DNA from 2 places in the Sporosarcina sp. P1 genome. Region 2 is predicted to be linked to the other one. Evidence: riboswitches for the same ligand, from Rfam matches in the RefSeq annotation. Region 2 holds a riboswitch; the other holds the start of a gene.
What was found. A riboswitch is a leader RNA that binds a small molecule or an ion and turns the genes downstream of it on or off. The one in region 2 is predicted to bind FMN.

Region 1: linked by a shared signal. The riboswitch ahead of ribD (bifunctional diaminohydroxyphosphoribosylaminopyrimidine deaminase/5-amino-6-(5-phosphoribosylamino)uracil reductase RibD) and the one ahead of CSV73_RS01480 (ECF transporter S component) in region 2 are both predicted to bind FMN.

Annotation. Positions count from the first base shown of each region.
Region 1 is NZ_PDYS01000005.1:61,779-72,704, reverse strand. It holds gene metE (5-methyltetrahydropteroyltriglutamate--homocysteine S-methyltransferase) at 520-2,814, shown strand; gene ribH (6,7-dimethyl-8-ribityllumazine synthase) at 3,063-3,530, opposite strand; gene CSV73_RS07460 (bifunctional 3,4-dihydroxy-2-butanone-4-phosphate synthase/GTP cyclohydrolase II) at 3,544-4,737, opposite strand; gene ribE (riboflavin synthase) at 4,752-5,396, opposite strand; gene ribD (bifunctional diaminohydroxyphosphoribosylaminopyrimidine deaminase/5-amino-6-(5-phosphoribosylamino)uracil reductase RibD) at 5,400-6,488, opposite strand; FMN riboswitch at 6,633-6,781, opposite strand; gene menC (o-succinylbenzoate synthase) at 6,839-7,951, opposite strand; gene CSV73_RS07440 (GNAT family N-acetyltransferase) at 7,965-8,783, opposite strand; gene CSV73_RS07435 (M20 peptidase aminoacylase family protein) at 8,795-9,922, opposite strand; gene cyoE (heme o synthase) at 10,061-10,926, opposite strand, start outside.
Region 2 is NZ_PDYS01000001.1:295,926-306,851, forward strand. It holds gene CSV73_RS01465 (ATP-binding protein) at 1-665, shown strand, start outside; gene CSV73_RS01470 (RNA polymerase sigma factor SigX) at 714-1,238, shown strand; gene CSV73_RS01475 (GerMN domain-containing protein) at 1,243-2,442, shown strand; FMN riboswitch at 2,515-2,650, shown strand; gene CSV73_RS01480 (ECF transporter S component) at 2,842-3,423, shown strand; gene CSV73_RS01485 (ferredoxin) at 3,632-3,889, opposite strand; gene CSV73_RS01490 (YpbB family protein) at 4,002-5,030, shown strand; gene CSV73_RS01495 (RecQ family ATP-dependent DNA helicase) at 5,030-6,469, shown strand; gene CSV73_RS01500 (hypothetical protein) at 6,618-6,923, shown strand; gene CSV73_RS01505 (metallophosphoesterase) at 7,033-7,797, shown strand; gene CSV73_RS01510 (YpdA family putative bacillithiol disulfide reductase) at 7,826-8,788, shown strand; gene prsW (glutamic-type intramembrane protease PrsW) at 8,869-9,549, shown strand; gene sleB (spore cortex-lytic enzyme) at 9,647-10,444, shown strand; gene CSV73_RS01525 (PepSY1/2 domain-containing protein) at 10,467-10,926, shown strand, end outside.

The DNA of each region.
Region 1 (10,926 bases), on a different contig from region 2:
TGTTAGTACATATCATACCTAAAGTCTAGTTTACTTTCAACTGAATTGTGAAAATTTTCACATCATGGCTATTTGTGTTCGATACAACTATTAACAACAGTTATATAACAGTCGTGGAAATATCGTATTTTATTATATTTCCACTTCACTGTTTGTTCTTTAGGTACTCATCACTAAATTCTGATAGCAAGTTGACACACTATTTTGCATGTGATAGCTTTAGAGTCAATCATCTAAATTGAATAGTTTGAAAAGTAGGTGGAATGAAAATACTTTCATTTCTTAAATGGGAATCCTTTTCTTGGAGCGGTCCCGCCACTGTGAAGACGCGAATGCGTCCAGCCAGATACCTGCCTATTTTTCATGACGCTAATCCTACGGTGAATAGGGGAGTGTTAGACAGACGGAGTAAATAATCGCATGCTTATAAGTAGCATGTTATTTTATATGTACTCGCAATTCTAACATTTCCCCTAGAGATGTTTTTTTTATTGTAAAAATTTAAGGGGGAAATTATCCATGGTAAAAAGCAGTATAACGGGCTATCCCGTAATAGGTGAAAATCGTGAGTGGAAACGTGCACTTGAGGCATTTTGGTCAAAGAAGATCTCAGAAGATGAGCTTCTTCAAACAACGAAAGAGATTCGCTTGGCAAACTTGAAGAAACAACAAAACGCCGGAGTTGACTTGATTGCTGTAGGCGACTTCACATTGTATGACCGCGTACTGGATACGTCAGCCATGTTCGGAATCATTCCGTCACGCTATAACTGGAAAGGCGGACAAGTTTCCACTTCCACATACTTTTCGATGGCACGCGGTAATGATGAGGCAGTTGCCTCTGAAATGACAAAGTGGTTCAATACAAACTATCACTATATCGTGCCCGAGTACGAAGGTCAGCGTTTTCAATTAACGGAAAACAAGCCTCTAACTGCTTATCGTGAAGCCAAGAGCGAACTAGGTATTAAAGGTAAACCTGTACTACTCGGTCCCTATACATTACTGAAGTTATCTAAAGGCTACGAAGATATAGACGTACCATCTATAATTTTACAACTGATTCCGCTTTATCAAAGAGTACTACAAGAGTTACAGGATGAAGGTGTACAATGGGTTCAAATTGATGAGCCGATTCTAAGTACATCCATAAGCTCAGATGAAATGAAGACCGTTACAGAAATTTATTCCCAGCTAACTAAAAATGTGAGCGGACTGAATATTCTACTACAGACATACTTCGATTCAGTAGAACATTATACGGAAACGATCGCGTTACCTGTCGCAGGTATCGGACTCGATTTCGTGCACGGACGCGAAAGAAATTTAGAAAATCTAAAGCAATATGGTTTCCCAGAAGCTAAAGTGCTTGCAGCAGGAATTGTAGATGGACGCAACGTATGGCGATCTAATTTACAGAAAAAACTTGCATTGACTGAAACAATCCAACAGCAAGTTTCAGCTGATAAATTGTGGATTCAGCCTTCTTGTAGCTTGCTACACTCACCTGTTACGACTCGCTCGGAACAGAAACTAGATAAAACGATCTTGAACGCATTAGCATTTGCCGACGAGAAGATTGAAGAAATTAAAGCAATTCAAATAGCTATACTACAAGGCAAAGAAAAAAAAGCTAAGGAATTTGAAGAATGTGAAGTAGCATTGACTGCATTTAATGCCCTTCCTATTCGCAATAATAAAGAAGTTCGCGAAGCGACTTCGGGAAGTCTACTTTCTGATAGTAAACGAAATCTTCCATTTGCAGAACGCAAAGCGAAGCAACAGGAAAAATTCCAATTGCCACTACTTCCTACTACGACTATAGGTAGCTTCCCACAAACACCGGAAGTACGGGCTACACGTAATAAATGGAGAAAAGGCGAAATTACGAATCAGCAATATAAAGATTTCATTCGTGCTGAAATTAAAGAATGGATCGATATTCAAGAGGATTTAGGCCTTGATGTATTGGTACATGGCGAATTCGAACGTACAGACATGGTGGAATATTTCGGAGAAAAGCTTGATGGATTTGTCTTTACTGAAAAAGCTTGGGTACAATCCTACGGTTCACGTTGCGTTAAGCCCCCTATTATCTTTGGAGACGTGGCGTTCACTAAACCAATGACTGTGGAAGAATCGGTTTATGCGAAATCACTTACAGATCACGAAGTAAAAGGAATGCTCACGGGCCCTGTAACCATTTTAAACTGGTCATTCGTCCGTGATGACTTGTCCAGAGAAGAAGTGACAAACCAAATCGCACTCGCTTTGCGTAAGGAAATTGAAGCGCTTGAAGCAGCGGGTATCCATATGATTCAAGTGGATGAGCCAGCACTTCGTGAAGGTCTTCCATTGAAAAAGACTGAATGGAAACACTATCTGGACTGGGCTGTTAATGCATTCCGCGTATCTACTGCTTCAGTGGAAGATACGACGCAAGTGCATACGCATATGTGCTATTGTGATTTTAACGACTTTATTGAATCGATCAGTGCACTGGATGCAGACGTAATATCCATTGAAACGTCACGCAGTCACGGCGACTTAGTCGAAGCTTTCAATGAGTATCATTATGACAAAGGAATCGGTCTAGGTGTCTATGATATTCATAGTCCACGCGTTCCAGCAGTAGAAGAGATGACAGAGATTATCAACAAAGGTCTTGAAGTACTCGAACCTTCTCAGTTCTGGATTAATCCGGATTGTGGATTGAAGACGAGAAAGCGTGAAGAAACAATTGCAGCATTGAAAAATATGGTCATTGCTACTGTACAGGCACGAGAAAAATTAGGCGTAGTCACGGTACCATAATGAATTTAGGACTGTCTTAGAAATCAGTATGGTTTCTAAGACAGTTTTTTCATAGAGAGTTCGAAATAGAGCAGACCGCAAAAGTGTTCAGAGAGGGGTTGGATGATACATACATTTGCATATTTGAACTTAAACACAATTTAAGCACAGCATACTCCGATGTTAAGATTTGAATAATACATTATAAAAGAGGATATCCTATGAAGTAAAGTAACTTCGAGGACATCCTCTTTTACGTCTATTACGAATCAGTCAAACTGCTTCGTCAAGTTCGCCATCTCAATAGCGGACACCGCTGCGTCCCAGCCTTTGTTCCCGGCTTTAGTCCCTGCACGCTCGATCGATTGCTCAATCGTATCCGTTGTCAGCACACCAAAGATCACTGGAATGCCCGATTGCATGCTTGCTTGAGAAACACCTTTTGCAGTCTCGTTACAAACAAAATCGAAATGAGGTGTCGCGCCACGGATTACCGTTCCTAGCGTAATGACTGCATCATATTTTTTTGAGTCCGCCATTTTCTTTGCGATTAACGGAATTTCAAACGCTCCCGGCACCCATGCTATATCTACATCTGCTTCATCCACACCATGACGTTTGAACGCGTCTTGTGCTCCTGATAGTAACTTCCCTGTGATGAACTCGTTGAACCGCCCAACGACGATACCTACTTTTAACCCCGTACCTACTAAATGTCCTTCGAATAAATTACCCATTTTTCATCTCTCCTCATAAAGTTAGTAAATGACCAAGCTTTTCTGCCTTTGTGTGTAGATACTTTTCGTTCGCTTCATTAAATGGTAGCTGAATTGCAACGCGTTCAACTACTTCCAATTCATATCCTTTTAAACCAGCAATTTTCTTTGGATTATTCGTCAACAAACGCATTTGCGTAATGCCGAGTTCCCGAAGTATTTGTGCGCCAATACCGTAATCACGCAAATCAGCCGCAAACCCAAGTTTTTCATTTGCTTCTACCGTGTCATAGCCTTGTTCTTGCAGTTCATAGGCTTTCAGTTTATTGATTAAACCTATTCCTCTGCCCTCTTGACGCATATACAACAATACACCGCGCCCTTCTTCTTCAATTTGAGAGAGAGCAGCTTGCAGTTGCGGACCACAGTCACAACGGCACGATCCAAAAACGTCGCCTGTTAAGCATTCCGAATGAACCCTTACTAAGACCGGCGCTTCCGTTGTAACGTCCCCTTTTACCAGTGCAACATGTTCTTTTCCTGTCATAGTTTCGGTATAGCCAACCATGCGGAACTCGCCATAACCTGTCGGCAGCTCGATCTCTGCTTCACGAATGACTAATTGCTCTCGTTGCAGACGATAATGAATAAGGTCTTGAATGGTGATTAGTTTTAAATCTAGTTCTTCAGCCATCTGACGTAATTCCAGCACACGCGCCATCGTTCCGTCTTCACTCATGATTTCGCAAATAACTCCTGCTGAAGCGCTGCCAGCCAGCCGTGCCAAATCTATCGCAGCTTCAGTATGTCCTGTACGCTCTAGTACACCACCCGACTTCGCTACAAGTGGAAATATATGCCCTGGACGTTTGAATTCGCTTGCTGTTGCATTCGGTTCCATCATTTTAATAATTGTATCCGCACGTTCAAATGCACTGATCCCAGTATGTGTAGAGCGGTGATCGATACTAATTGTAAACGCCGTGCCATGTGAATCGGTATTATTATCGGTCATCATCTGTAACCCTAGTTGCGCTGCTTTTTGTTCTGTTATCGGTACACAAATCAAGCCTCGACCTTTTGTCGCCATGAAGTTGATAATTTCAGGTGTAATCTGGTCGGCTAATGCCACGAAATCCCCTTCATTCTCTCGATCCTCATCATCCACTACGATGACCACTTTACCTTGTCGTAAATCTTCTAATGCTTCTTCGATTGTATGAAACATCCTCATTCACTCCTTCACATAAACCCGTGTTGTTGTAAAAAGTCTTTCGACATCGTTTGATCCGTATTTTGTCTTTTTTGCAACATGTTCTCAACATATTTGGCGAGCATATCACATTCGAAATTGACTACATCCCCTATTTGTTTTTTCGCAATGACCGTCATTTCCTGTGAATGTGGAATCAATGAAATCGTAATATCTGTATCTTTTACCTCAAAGATCGTCAATGACGTCCCATCCAATGCGATAGAGCCTTTATGTAACAAATAAGGATGATATCCTTGCGGTAAGGACAAGCGTATATATAATGCATTATCAACCGTTCGCTTCTCACGGATCGTAGCTATTCCGTCTACATGTCCTGTGACAAAATGTCCGCCTAACCTACCATTCGCTGCAAGTGCTCGCTCCAGATTCACAGAACTTCCCACTTCTAATTGTCGTAGTGAAGTAGAAGTGACAGTTTCAGGCATGACGTCCGCAACAAATTGGTCCTTGGTAAAACTCTTTACCGTCAAACAGACACCGTTGACCGCGATGCTATCCCCTACTCTCACATCTGTCAAAACAAGGGATGCAGCTATCGTAACTGTCATAGATTGAGCGCCAGGTTGTATTTGCTTAACTGAACCAATCTCTTCAATTATTCCCGTAAACATGATTCAATCACCCACTTTCGGTACAGCTATGATTTTAATGTCTGGTCCAATCATCTCCACACTTTCAAATCTTAATGGAAGCGCCTCATCCATCAGTTGAGGATCCAGTCCACCTATTGGCGTCAGCGATCCAATTCCGCCAAGTAGTTTGGGTGCAACATAGCAAATGACCTTCTGCACGGCGCGCGCTTTCACAAACGAAGCATTAATGGCCGCTCCACCCTCTACAAGCAATGTCATAACACCACGTCTTCCTAGCTCTAATAGAATATCTTCTACAATCAGCTGGGGTTTTTGCATTCGGATGATCTGGACATGGGGCTTGTTGAGTAACTTTTCACGTGATAACTCTGCATATTTTCCGCAAAAAATCCAAGTAGGCGCTTCTGAGTTTTGAATGATCTGGCTAGATTCTGGTGTTCGTAAAGATGTATCTAAAATAACTCGAATAGGATGTTGTCCACCTAGGGGCAGTCTGGTGGTGAGAAGAGGATTATCATGAAGAAGCGTTTGCACACCTACTAAAATCGCATCTTGCGTATGGCGAAGCTGATGGACATCGAGTCGCGCTTGCTCACTCGTCACCCATTTGCTATCTCCTTTAGAAGTGGCAATCTTACCGTCTATCGTCATAGCTGTTTTCATTGTCACATGAGGTGTTTTGGTTTTAATAAAATGAAAAAATGATTCATATAGTTTTTTAGCGCGTTCAGAAGAGACAGATTCGGTTACTTCCACTCCTGCACCACGAAGTTTCGCAATGCCTTTACCTGCTACAAGAGGATTAGGATCCGTTGTCGCAACAAAGACTCGTTTGATACCGGCTTGAATAACGGCATCAGCACAAGGGGAAGTTTTACCAGTATGTGAACAAGGTTCAAGCGTTACATACAAATCAGCATCTGTTGCTTCCGCTCCTGCCATATCAAGTGCGATTCGTTCTGCATGGCGTTCTCCTGCTTGTAAATGCGCACCCATTCCAATGATCCGGTTTGTCTTAACTACGATTGCACCTACTGGTGGATTGGGAGAAGTTTGACCTGCCACATTTTCTGCGAGCTGCAAAGCCATTTCCATATAATTCTGATTCATTGAGCAACACTCCAGCTTACAGTATTCCTCTAGTGACAATTCTACATACAAAAAGCCCCGCAAAAGATTATGCGGGGCTTGTATCCATGACTAAATAAACGTTATATACCGTAATGAAAAATCATCACTTATAGTATACACGCGTTGTTCCTTCTCTCATCCAGACTTTAACTGTCGGCTTTGGAGTTTCACCAAATCCACCTTCTGCTTCTATAAAGCATCCGGGTCACGGACTAAGAGCTTGTTAGCTCATCACCGTCGGTAGGGAATTACACCCTGCCCCGAAGGAAACATATTCGATTAACTAAGAGTCTAGCACATATGACAACTAAATAACAATAGCTGAATAATTATTCAGCTATAAAAACCCATTTATCTACTGTAAATCTGTCCAATGCTTCCATGTTGGGAATGTACCCGATTCCATCTTCTGACGGAACTGTAATATAACCTTTTTCAGCAACTACTTCTGGTGTAATAATATCTTGTTCCCAGTAACGTGAAGAACCTGCTGTATCGCCAGGGAGCGTGAAATTAGGTAAAGTTGTCAATGCTACGTTGTGCGCTCGTCCAATACCCGATTCTAACATGCCGCCACACCATACATCGATGCCATTCGCTGCACAATAATCATGAATTTTCTTCGCTTCTGACAGACCGCCAACTCTCCCAATTTTCACGTTGATAATTTTACAACTACCAAGTTCGATAGCTTTTCGTGTATCTTCCAATGAGTGAATACTTTCATCTAGACAAATGGGTGTCTTAATTTGTCTTTGCAATGTTGCGTGATCGATAATATCATCGGAAGCAAGCGGTTGCTCAATCATCATCAAGTTAAACTGGTCGAGTTCTTTCAACACTTCTACATCATCTAACGTATAAGCTGAATTCGCATCCGCCATTAAGGGTACATCAGGATGGGTTTCTCGAATGGCACGTATCACTTCCACGTCATACCCAGGCTTGATTTTCACTTTAATGCGCTTATACCCTTCATTTATAAAGCCTTTAATATTGGCCAATAAATCTTCAACATTTTCTTCAATTCCAATGCTGATCCCCACTTCAATACGGCTACGTTGCCCTCCGAGTGCTTTGGCAAGTGTCATGTGGTGATGCTTTGCATATGCATCCCATATCGCACCTTCAATTGTCGCTTTCGCCATATTGTTTTTGCGGATATGTCTAAATAAGTCACTTACTTCATCGGGATGTGTAATAGACTTGCCAAGTACTGCGGGAATCAAGAAATCACGAAGCATGTGAATCGTCGTTTCTGTCGTCTCTTCACTATACCAAGGCGCAGTAAACGCAACAGATTCCCCCCACCCTTCATGACCGTCCGCGTCTGTGACAGTTGCCAACAGAAAGTCTTTCTGCTGAATCGTTCCAAAACTTGTAGTAAACGGATGTTTCATCGTCATATTCATTCTGCGAAGTGTAATCGTGTTAATTTTCATTGGGTCAGCTCCTTTAATCATGCAACGGAATGATGGACCGCTTACAGAAACGATAGTACTGTACAGATTCTTCTGTTCGGCGTACATCGATCATAGCAAATCCTTCCCTACTCAGTTGCTGAAATATCGTTCTCGTCTTCATTCTCCATTCGTAGGCCAATTGCGAGTTTTCTTGCTTGATTAATTGAATTTGTTTGGGCACAGGCACTTCTATCGCTTCCGCCTTCAGCCATTCAGTTGTTTCCGGTAAAAGCAGGATAGGGTGTGATTTATCGCTCAATTGGATTTGAAACGGACGACTATATATAAGATTAGGTTGCCATTTCTCCACTACACGCGGACTGTCAATCCACCAAGCAACTTGAAAACGGTCGGTCGGTAAACCTTTGTTTAACCCATCGTCCATCTCTCCATAACAATCAACTATATAGTCATAGCACACACCGTATAACTTTGAAGTATTCAAATAGCCGTTGCGACTTTCGAGTGGATCGAATGTCCAGACTATTAATCGATAGCCCATTTCCCGTGCAAAACGTAGTTGTTCTTCTTTCAACAGTTTGCCAATGCCCTTCATCTGAAACTCTTCATCTACCGCAAGCATATGAGAGCATAAATATATTTGACCTTCTGAATAGCCGGCAAAGCTATAAGAATATCCGACCATACGCTCTTCTAGAAACGCACCGACAATCAATCCACCGTTTTTGACTGCTGTGATGGTTTGATGGATAGGGATTGGTTCCATTCCCCAAATTTTCTTCTCAAGATTTTGCATAGAACGAATGTCTTCGATAGCCGTCACTTTTCTGACCACTATATCTTTCCTCATACTGTCACCTTCTAGTTTTTAGAGTGGAATGTTAATTCGATGGCAGTAGTTAAAATTTCAACTCCTGTTGCCAGTGCGTCTTGATTAAATGTCATGTGCGGATGGTGAAGTCCTGGGATTAAGCCGCATCCCAAACCTAGCATTGTACTTTTGACAGTGGGTCGCTTTACAGAATAGAAGTGAAAATCTTCTCCTCCCGGCGTGACAACGGTGCGTGTAGTCTTGTCTTCACCCACTACTTTAGCAATCGCCTGATACATTAGATCTTCAGCTTCAGCATTTACTTCCGCCGCGACCATTTCTGCCATTACTTCATAGTTGATTTCTACATCGTATTGTCTAGCTATCGCCTGAATCACACGTTCTACTTCCTCATATAATTCATCCATTATACCATTTTCTTGCGCACGTAAATCCAAACTAAATTTTGCATTTCCCGGAATTATATTGGCAGATTCGCCACCTGCTTGGAACATCGTCATTTTCGCTGTATGAGAAACCATAGGATTACAATGAATGGACTGCAAACCTCCTACTAACGAAGCACCCACCTCGATAGCATTTTTTCCTTGATGCGGTCTGGCACCATGTGCTTCTGTTCCTTTGATCGTTCCACTGATCATTTTCGCGGCACCGTGACGTAGTGAGGCAGCGGAATAACCGTCAGCCATTTCATCCGCAGCTCTTACATGAACGCCGAATAAGTAATCGATATCATCGATCAATCCCTGATCAAGAACAGCTAGCGCGCCTTTTCCCTTCTCTTCTGCCGGCTGGAAGAATACTTTTAATGTTCCTTTTTGAGGAATTCCGCGTTCTTTAGCCATAAGCAAAGCACCAATTCCCATGGTCATATGTCCATCATGTCCACATGAATGATTTGCTCGATAGACACCGTCCACTTCTTGCCACAACGCATCAATATCTACACGCAACCCGACTACCGGCTTACCTTCACCGATCGTAACGCATAAACCTGTAATTCCATCGAATAATTTCACATTAAATCCTTCTCGTTCAAGAAATCCTTTCAAGTAAGTTGTTGTTTCCGTTTCCTTCCAACTAACTTCCGGATGACTGTGCAAATGCACAAACACTTCATCTAGTTTCGGCTTCAGTAATTGTACTTGCTCCTTCATGCGTGTGCCTCCTAAAAAAACCATTTTCCATTGTACTATTCGAACTGTTTATTCCTAAAATTTCAAACTCCTCAACAATTTTAACATAAAAAAGACTTCTCTATCACGTCGTGTGAAAGGAAGTCTTCTTCGTATTGATTAAAAAGTCCAAAGAATCATCATGCCGAATAATAGCGTCATGTAATTGACCGAGTACAAGAACATGAAGTTAGCCCATTTATAATCATTTTTTGCATAGAACCCATATATACTAGCTGCAATATATCCTAGGTTCATCAATGTCGCGATTGTAATGAATGTAGTGCCAAACATCGTTAATAAAAACGGTAAAGGCAATAGACATAATACATACACAAGCATTTGGCGTTTTGTGAAGTTAAATCCATAAACGACAGGCAACATCGCTACGTTTGCTGCACTATAGTCTTTATATTTCTTCATAGCAATCGCAAATGTATGAGGCATTTGCCAAATGAATAGTATAGCGACCAAAACAATCGGTACAATATGATCCGCTGACATAATAGCTGCCCACCCTATAAGAGGGGTAACCGCTCCCGACACACTGCCAATCACTGTATTCAATGTATATTTACGTTTAGACCACATGGTATAGGGTATTACATACGTAAACCATCCGATAAATGCATAAATTGCCGCTTCTAATGTAGTGAAAAATAATAATACCATACCAATTCCCGATAATATCAAACCTATTTTTAATACGGTTTTCAAAGCAAAGTTACCTGTCACAGTCGGACGGTTTTTTGTTCTTTCCATAACCGTATCAATATCAGAATCAAACCAGTTATTCATTACAAGTGCACCTGCAACAAGCAAGGTACTACCTATCATGGTTAGCAGGAACACACCCCAGTTACCTGTGAGTGTCATGCCCGAAAAATATAGTGCCAACCAAAACCCCGTAAAAACTGGAAATATATTCGCGATGAGTACAGGTCCTTTAACTAATGATTTAATATCCGAGAAGAAGGTAGACGCCG
Region 2 (10,926 bases):
CACATGAATTGCGAACACCCATTTCGATGTTGCAAGGATATAGTGAAGCCATCATAGATGATGTAGTGAGCAGTGAAGAAGAACGTATGGAAATGGTCCAGATTATTCATGATGAATCCAAGCGTATGAGCCGTCTCGTCACGGACTTGTTGAATCTTGCTAGAATGGAGTCTGGTTACATTCAACTTAATAAAAATCCCCTTTCAATTGTGGAATTTTTGGAACGTATAGTGACAAAGTTCTCACAAGTGGCAAAAGACGCCAAAGTGGACTTGTCTTTGGAAACAGAAGAGTCGGATACTCTGATCATAACGGCCGATGAAGACCGGCTGGAGCAAGTATTCACTAATTTGATTGATAATGCTATTCGTCATACTCCGGACGGTGGTGCTGTGACGCTATCGGTCTACCGGTCTACTGAAATGCTTGATATTACAGTAGCTGATACTGGCGTTGGTATTCCCGAAAAAGATTTGCCGTTCGTCTTTGAACGTTTCTATAAGGCGGATAAAGCAAGAACAAGAGGTAAAGGCGGTACAGGACTTGGTTTGGCTATTGCAAAGAATATTATGCAAGCACATGACGGTTCGATTTTAGCGACACGTGGAGATGAGAAAGGTACAATCTTTATTTGTTCTCTTCCACTTGATGCACTAAACAAATGAAACTTCTCCTGGACTGAAACGACTACTACTACAGAGCGAGGGGATTGAATGGATGATTCCGTTTTTCAACGATTATATGAAGATTATAACCGTGACGTATTCAACTTCCTCACTTATTTGACTCGCAATCGAGAGGTAGCGGAAGATTTGATGCACGAGGTTTATGTGCGTGTTCTCAAATCATACGGCCGTTTTGAAGGGAAGAGCTCTGAGAAAACTTGGTTATTTGCAATTGCGAAAAACGTCTCTATTGACTATTTTCGAAAACAATCCACAATCAAGAAACATACAAATATTCATTTCGATTGGGAAACAGAGCAATTAATTTCAACAAATCACTTGCCCGAACGTTTAGTTGAAGCGGGCGAAGAGCAGAGGCAAATGCTTGAAGCGTTGCACACATGTACGGGTGATCAGAAAATGGTCATCCTTATGCGGTTCTTCCAAGATCTATCAGTTGCTGAAACAGCTGAAGTTTTAGGCTGGACCGAAAGCAAAGTGAAAACGACACAACACCGTGCAATCAAAGCGTTAAAAGTGAAATTGGAAGCACGTTCGGTCAGAGAGGGGTGATGACATGAGCAAAGATAAATGGAATGAAGATGATCTCGAGAAACGTTTACGTGACATGCCGATCGTAGAAGATCAGCGTTCCAAAGATGAGGTTATGCAGCGGTTAAAAAATGATTCAAGACTTTCTGAACCGAACGAGCCTTACAAAAGACCTTACAAAACAAAATGGTCTCCACTTATTGCAACTGTAGCAGCGATTTTATTGCTCGCCATCATCTTGCCGACATTTTTTCAGCAAAGTAATGAAGTATCGATGGATAAAGCGACGACAGAAGAATCTGCTGATGCTGTTAAGGTGGAGAATGGAGAAGAATTGCAATCGCATGAAACAAATGATACATCCATGTTTACAAGACAGGTTTCAATGCCGCCCTCATACGCTGCCTATCCTACCGATGTCTTAGATTACACAGCGTTTCACATCGGCCTTGCTACCGATCAGGCGACCGTTGTTCCAGTAACGTTTCTGATACCGAATGAACGCCTTAGTGGAGACTTAGAGACCTCACCGGATGCAGTGACACTTTATAATGAGTATGCGAATAAAATAGATGAAGAGGCGCTTGGATTTACAGAGTATCATCCCTATAAAGCGATAATTTCTTCAATAGGAAAACAAGTTCAATTGAAGTTTGCTGCAGATCATCCCTATGACACTTCGAGTGCGACACTTGAGATGTTAAATTTGTCCCTACAAGATACGTTTCAAGGATATGATGAAATCGTGTTGCTACAAGAAGATGCTTCTGCAAATACATTTGATCAAGTAGGTCAAGTGGAAAAACCGATCGCCTTGTCAGGTACCGTATCGCATCAAGCATACTATCGATACGTGAAATCAGATGGAGAAGCAGTACTCTCTACTAATTTTGGTAAAACTTCTAATACGGTGGAGCAAGCATTACATGATATGAAAAAGTCACCGAATGACATATATTCAACTGTGGTTCCTAAAGGAATTGACTTCACGGTCAAAGTAGAAAAAGACATTGTTAAAGTGAAATTCACTGAAGTACTTGATTTAGAAAAGATGCAACGTCAAGAGGCCATGCAATTGATAGAAGGGATCTTGATGACAGCGGCAAGTTTTGATAAATTTGTAGAATTCGACCAAGTTGCTCAAGCACAATGGATGGAATTTGATTTCACTCAGCCATTGGAAAAACCGATTGGTGCAAATCCAAAGTATTTAATTAACGAATAATTCTGTTTTGTAAACTTGTGAAGTTTACAAAACAGTTTTTTTACGTTATAATAGGTTCATAACTAAATATTGATTCATCTTCGGGGCAGGGTGTAATTCCCGACCGGCGGAAATGAAGTAGAATACTACTTTTTAGCCCGCGAGCTTAACAGCTGATTCTGGTGAGATTCCAGAGCCGACAGTATAGTCTGGATGGGAGAAGGTGAAGGTGCAGCCATCTTTTTGTGTACGCAAAAGTGGTGCTTGTTTCCTGACGGATAAGTTTGTATGATTTATCTGTTCTTAACAGTGCATTTTATTCTCCCTAAAGTATATTTTACTTTAGGGATTTTTAGCGCAACAAATAGATGAGCCAGCCTTTCCTCTTTTGAAGTGAATCGCAAAAGGAGAGAGGAACAAGTGAATAACAAGAAGTTACGTAAGCTGATTTTGGTGGCGATTTTGGGGAGTATTTCAACTGTGTTAATGCAGTTTAACTTTCCGATTCCGGCAATGCCTGGATTTTTAAAGATCGATTTTAGTGAGATCCCAGCTGTTATGGCAATCATGACGATGGGACCTGTTGCTGGTATAGGCGTAGAGTTATTGAAGAACGTCATGCACTGGTTCTTATCAGGAAGCCCGACTGGAGTACCGGTGGGTGAAGTTGCAAACTTCGTGACAGGCGTATTATTCATAATGCCAATCTACTGGATTTTTACGAAGTATCGTTCAGCTAAAGGTCTTGCATCAGGTTTGATTGCAGGTACGGTAGCAATGGCAGTAGGTATGAGCGTATTGAATTACTTAGTGTTCTTGCCGATGTACACATATTTCCTCGGCATGCCAGCAGTTACAGGCGACTCGCTTTATCAAATGATTATATTGGGAATCTTACCGTTCAACTTGATAAAGGGTGTCATGCTATTAGCCATCACGTTGATGTTATATAGAAGCATGGAGAAGTGGATTCTTCAGCAACAAAAGAAGTTATCGTTCTAATCAAATAAACGCCGGTCTTCCTGAATAATAGGAAGACTGGCGTTTTTACTGTATATAGAGAATTAGCTAGTGAGAATGAGGGGATTGAAACGCCAGCTGGGGACGCTTTACGGTTTGCGCGGCATGAGTCCCTTATCGGCAAAGTGCAAAATCGATTTAAAGCAAAAAAACAACACATCCAGTAGTAGGAAGTGTTGTTGGGATTGAATCAATCTTCATATTTTAATGGATCGCCTTCGAAGGCTTCATCTGCAATTTTAATTGAATCGGTAGGGCAGCCATCATATGCATCCTCGAGATCCTCCATCAGTTCTTCTGGAACTTCAGTGTTTCCCGTGTTATCATCTAAAATAACAAATGCAATTCCCTCATCGTCATAATCATAGATATCTGGCGCAGCAGCCCCGCAGGCCCCGCAAGCTATACATGTATCCTGATCGACAATCGTATACTTTTTGCTAGACATTTGTCTTTCTCCCTTCTTCCATTCACTCATCCTATTTTGTATCTACTCTATTCTAAAGCTGTTTTCATCACTTTTCAACAAAAAAACGTTATTTCTTCAGGAGTGAGCGCAAATGAGTTTTGATTCTATCTTACTAACGATCTTCCAACGTCTCCATGGTGAGCGTTCAGCGCAAGGAGTTTATCATATACTTCGCGGGAAAAAATCAGGACAGACATTACAAGACGTTGAATATTATCAAGTTAAATCATACTATGCATTGTTGCCACAATTGACGGCAAGCGACTTTCAGCAAGCGTTAGAGCGGATGCAAGCAAACGGTCTGATCTATATAAATGAACTCGTCTATGTGACGGCAAAAGGTCAGATGGGGACGGGTAGTGAAATGTGGCGATTTAATGGCTGGAATTACCGTGGTCGTGAAAGAGAGTTCGGCAGACGGTTGGCGTTGCTAGTACAGACATTGTCCAATTTACGACGCGGTGAGACAATGTTCATGCCGATCCAGAAAGAATTGCCTACCCAACAATTTATCAAAGGACTTTTACGTAATCAATCAAGTAGCACGACTAATCTATCTACATCATTGCGAAAAGAATTGGAACACGCGCTAATTCATTCATCATTATCAGATTTACAACGTACGATAGTGAGCGATCGATTGACGGGTTACCGACTTACGGCATCTACTTGGGAACAGCTGGCGGAAAGTCTAAACATATCGACTATGACTCTACAACTTTACTATTTAGAAGCATTACACATATTGCTGGACTTCCTACAACAACAACCGAATTTGCAATTACTGACAGAATTAGCGGTAGGTTGCAGAGTAGACACGTATTTGACACAATCTGCCGAACGGACACAAAAACTATTCGAGCGGGGTTATTCGGTAGAGCAAATTGCATCTTTACGAAATTTGAAATTAAGTACTATAGAAGATCATTTCATTGAAATGGCAGCGAATATGGATGGCTTTCCATATAAAGAATTTGTAACGGAAGAACAAATGGAGATGGTTTGGCGTCATGTTGAACAGTTGCAAACTAAAAGATTGCGTTTGTTGAAACAACAGTGCCCAGAATTGTCGTATTTCCAACTGCGATTAATCATCATTATTGGAAGGAGCGAGAGCTGATGGAACTTCAAGAAGTATTGCATCAAAAGTTCGGCTATGAATCATTTCGACCTGGGCAACAAGAAGTCATTAAGGAGTTACTTGCTGGACGGGATGCTGTGGCGATTTTTCCGACGGGTACGGGGAAGTCACTTTGTTATCAATTACCTGCATATATACTCGATGGAGCAGTGATCGTCATCTCTCCGCTCGTTGCGTTGATGGAAGATCAAGTGGCCAATCTACGAAAACATAAGGAGAAACGTGTGGTCGCGATCAATTCGTTTTTATCTAGCAAGGAAAAAGAATTGGCGCTCTCTACCATGGCGCATTATAAGTTCATTTTTTTATCACCTGAAATGATGATGCAACAACATGTCCGGCAGCTTGTTCAACAATTACATATAGCTTTTTTTGTAGTGGATGAAGCCCATTGTATTTCCGAATGGGGATTTGATTTTCGACCAGACTATTTACGATTAAAAGAACTGTTCTCAGTTTTAAAAAGAGCACCGGTGTTGGCATTAACTGCTACTGCGAGTAAAAAAGTAGTGGAAGACATAACTACTTACTTACACATGAGAAATCCTCACATCGAACGACAGTCGATGGATCGTCCTGCTATATCCTATCGTGTGGTGCATTTGGATAATGAATTGGCAAAAACAGAGTGGATTATTGATAGACTTGCTACAACGATCGGACCTGGTATTATTTATGTGGCGTCACGAAAACGTGCGGATGAACTTTCGGCAATAATTCGAGAGAGAGGAATCCCAACAGCAAGTTATCATGGAGGCAAGGAACAGGATGAACGATCTATTATTCAAGAACAATTTATACAAGGTGAACTCGAGTGGATTTGTGCTACCAATGCATTTGGTATGGGAATCCATAAAGATGATATTCGACAAGTTATTCATGAACATCTACCTGCTACGCCAAGCGCGTACATTCAGGAAGTAGGACGTGCAGGACGTGATGGGGATCAGGCTGCGGTCACTCTTTTATATAGTGTGCGGGATATACAGAAAGTGAAGTTCATCGTGTACGAGGATTTGCCAGATGAACAGCAAATTCTCTATTATCATTCTTTACTGCAATCAGGTACTGGGAGTCAATTGGCTGCCGAGCAAGCTGGACTATCAGAAGTAGCTAGTCGTTTGCTTGATTATTATTTGGAACAATACGATATAGAACATGTCATTCGACAAATCGAACAAATATATCAAGTGAAAGAGAAACAAATTGCCGAAATGGAGAGTTATGTAAAAAGTGAAAGGTGTTTGCGACAGAAATTAGTACAGTTTTTTGGCGAGAATACGTCGCCAGCAGAAACGGATTGCTGTTCAAACTGCCAGAATCTAGATGACGATTGGTTGATTAAGTCACAAGCATCAACTGAACACGTAAACAAAGCGTTACAGTGGAGTGAACGTCTACGTCAGTTATTAGGTTAAAGCAGACTGTCAGTATTTACTTTTTAGACAAAATTCGGCATAATAGAGATAGATGAGTTTGTGAACGGACGTATTTTTCACGGATGAATAAAGGAATTGCATCATATAATAGCAACAGACATTATGCGGTGTGAAGGAGAAATTAGACATGTTAAACGATCAGTATAAAATGGATTTTGAACAACAGCGAAAAGAGATTAAAGAAAAAGCGTCTATCGATAAACTTCCCTCCCGTGCAGAAGTACATGGAAAGATGAAAGAGGAGAAATACGGTCAAGTGAAAGTCATCAATATTTTTCTGGCGATTTTTACTTTAATACCTATTGTTATACTCCTTTATGTATTATCGGATCTCTATTCCCCTGACGTTCCCGATCAAGTACCTGTTGAAAAAGTCGAGTTGTCGGTTGGGCTTTATCCGTCCATGACACATTTCATGCATGCCGTTTCCTAAGCGAAGTATAATAGTTAGGGGTTTTAATGAAATCTCGCTACACTACTAATGAAAATTACTACTACAAAAGCAAAGTAGACGCTTTGCTTTTTTTTATGGGAGTTGACTAATGAAAAAGGTTCGAATAGCGGGATTATCAGTTTTTTTATCAGCGATGACTATGCTGACTTATATGTTTACCTTAGCTCATCGGAATCGTGTGCTTACTCATACATTAACTATTCAATCGTCGCCAACTAATAAATTGAACGTGTTCTTCATTTCAGATATCCACAGACGGAGTATTCCTCAGCGACTGATAGATGATTTGCGTACGCGTTCTATCGATGTGGTTATCGTAGGTGGAGATGCGGCGGAAGGCGGTGTGCCGATTGAGCGAATTGAACGCAATATGCGTTTACTCGCTTCAGTGGGGCCGATCTTCTATATTTTTGGAAATAATGATCAAGAAGTAGGCACAGAAAATATATTGCGTGTGATGGAACATGTAGGTGGTAAAGTGTTGGTCAACAGTACTACATCGATACCGAACCATCCGAATTTCGGTATATGTGGGCTGCAAGATCCAAATAACGGAAAAGTAGAGATCGATAAGGCTGTGGATTCTGCAAAAGGTTATGATCATTTGATCCTAGCTGTACATAATCCTTCATTTTTCCGAAAGTTTGAAGAGAAGCGGCGACCTGATTTATCTGTTGCTGGCCATACACATGGCGGCCAGATTAGACTTGGTCGTTGGGGCATGCAAGACCTTGGTCGCTTTGAGACGGCGGAAAGTTGCGCGAAATTAATCAGTAACGGCTATGGAACGACAATGGTGCCGTTGCGTTTCGGTGCGAAACCCGAATGTCATGTAGTGGAAGTTCATTACTAGAACGCGAGAAATTAGGAGAGTAGATGTCATGAATTCTGTAGATGCAGTAATTGTTGGTGGCGGTCCATGTGGCTTGTCAGCGGCAATAGAATTGCAAAATATCGGTTTATCGGTAGTGGTGATTGAAAAAGGAAATATCGTGAATTCGATTTATAATTATCCCACTCACCAAACGTTTTTTAGTTCCAGCATGAAATTATCGATAGGCAAGACGCCATTCATTACAGCGATAGATAAACCAAGACGTAATGATGCACTCGTATATTATAGAACTGTTGCACAAATCGAGAACTTGCGAATCAATAGTCATGAGCGAGTGGAAGATATAAATAAGCAGCATGATCAATTTATTGTGACGACGAATAAAGCGGTCTATGAAGCGAAATATGTCGTAGTGGCAACAGGTTATTATGATCAACCCAATCGTTTACATGTCGAAGGAGAGGATTTGCCTACTGTCTATCATTACTTTAAAGAAGCACATCCGTACTTCAATAAAAAAGTGACAGTCATTGGCGGGAAAAATTCTGCTGTCGACGCAGCAATCGAGTTACAACGCGCGGGTGCGCATGTAACTGTCATCTATCGAAACGAAACGTATTCGAAAAGTGTAAAACCTTGGATACTCCCAGGTTTTGAAAGTTTGGTGCGTAACGGTCAAGTCGATATGCATTTTAATGCGTATGTAACGAAAATTACTGAAAAAACAGTTACCGTTAATCAGCAAGGCACCTTATTTGATCTCGATAGTGACTACGTCTTTGCGATGATCGGCTATCATCCGGATCATGCATTTTTACGTAAAATAGGGATTGAAGTAAACGAACAATCTGGACGACCTGTTTTCAATGAAGAAACGATGGAAACAAACGTTGATAATTTATTCATCGCAGGTGTTATTGCAGCGGGGAATAATGCCAATGAAATTTTTATCGAAAATGGACGTTTCCATGGTGGAATGATTGCACAATGTATTGCACAAAATATGTGAATGAATCAGTCGCTTGCCTTACAGGTCAGGCGGCTTTTATTGTATATGGTGTGATATACTAGCGATATGAGGAGGCGCTTATGTTTATTTTACTGACAGTCGCAATAGCGCCGGCGCTGGCACTTTTCAGTTATTTGTATTTACGTAAACAAATTGCCAAGGAGCCGTCCAAGACGCTATTCCATGCATTCATTTACGGTGCAATCATGACCTTTCCTATTTTGTTTATCCAGCATGTATTTGAGGAAGAGCATGTATTTCATAATGAGTTTTTCCGTAATGTATTATTTACGAGCAGTTTAGAGGAATTTTTTAAATGGATTATTATTTTTATTCTCGTATATAAAACAATTGAGTTTGAAGATGCCTATGATGGGATTTTATATGGAGCGAGTGTCTCACTCGGATTCGCTACAATAGAAAACATTTTATATTTACTATCTTTCGGTTTGAATACAGCTTTTCTTCGTGCATTACTGCCTGTCTCAAGTCACGCATTATTTGGTGTCGTGATGGGGTATTATTTTGGTAAAGCCAAGTTTTCTGTTGCATCAGAAAAAGCGAAATGGATAGTTATTGCATTTTTAGCGCCATTGCTACTTCATATATTTTACAACTCAATTTTATTTACTAATGATTATTGGCTGTATTTAATGATCCCTTTTATGCTGTTCCTATGGTGGTTTGGGCTGACACGAGTGAAGTATGCACATACTTTTGCGATGCAACAATTCAGAAAACGAAATCAATCAAACTTTTAGAAATCCGTCTGAGTTCTTCAGACGGATTTTTTGCCTTATAAAATACTCGATATTGGACAAACTACGAGGAAGCACAATTTTATGGAGGTGGATGTCTATGAAGCGAATTACAAAACGCTTCCTATTTTTATTACTGGCAGGCATCATGATGTTTTCTTTCTTTGCGAGTCATAGTGAAGCGTTCAGTGGACGTGACTTAGCGAAAGGTGCAAAAGGGGACGATGTAATTGAATTGCAAGCAAGGCTCCAATATATCGGTTTCTATCATGGAGAAATTGATGGTAATTTCGGTTTTGGGACGTACTGGGCATTACGCAATTTCCAGGAGCAATACGGTTTACCACTTGACGGGATAGCGGGTAAAAGCACCCAGAAGAAGTTGCGAGGAATTTCAGATTACGATGAAAAGTATGTAAAAGGGCAGATAGCGAAAGGAAACCAATTTACCTATTACGGTGGACAGTCGCTAGAATCCCAAGTGAAAAAGGGGAGTGTCCCGCACAAGCAGTCGCAAACCCAAATGCAAGCACCGCCTAAATATACTGACCAGGATATTAATTTATTGGCCAATGCAGTGTATGGTGAAGCACGTGGCGAGCCATACGAAGGACAAGTGGCGGTAGCGGCAGTTATTTTAAACCGTGTCGAACATCCAGATTTTCCTGATTCAATTGGCGGCGTCATCTTTCAACCGGGAGCGTTTACTGCGGTTGCGGATGGACAGATTTGGCTGACACCGAATGAACGTGCGAAAGAAGCCGTTATTGATGCAATCAACGGCTGGGATCCTTCGGAAAATGCAATTTACTATTTCAATCCAATCACAGCAACTAGTAAATGGATTTGGTCAAGGCCACAAATTAAGAAAATCGGTTTACACATATTTTGTGACTAATAGAAAGGAGACCTAGCTTATTATGAAACGAATGATTTTCATTCTGACCTATTCATTTATTGTATTAGGAATATATACGTTTGGAACAGTGCGTGAAAATGAAGATTTATCAATTGCATTGAATGGCCAATATTCCAAAAGTATGACAGATGCCTCACAAAAACTAGGTGAGTTGGAAGAGGCAGTAAATAAGTCATTATTATTTGAAGATCAAAAAAGTTCTGCAAAGGAAAGAGAAGATATTTGGCGTTTGTCATCAGATATCAAATCATCCATATCCTCACTTCCTGTAGATGAAAGTTTCTCTACTTCCTGGATGAATTATTTAGGAAGATTAGGGAATTTCGCAAAGCAATCTACAGAGAACGGCGACGCTGACGAATACTATGGCGTGATGCAACGCGCTTCAGAAAATCTGGATGAACTAGCGAGTGAATGGCAGTTAGCGACAAAAGATATGTTTTCAAGAAAAATGTCAATCA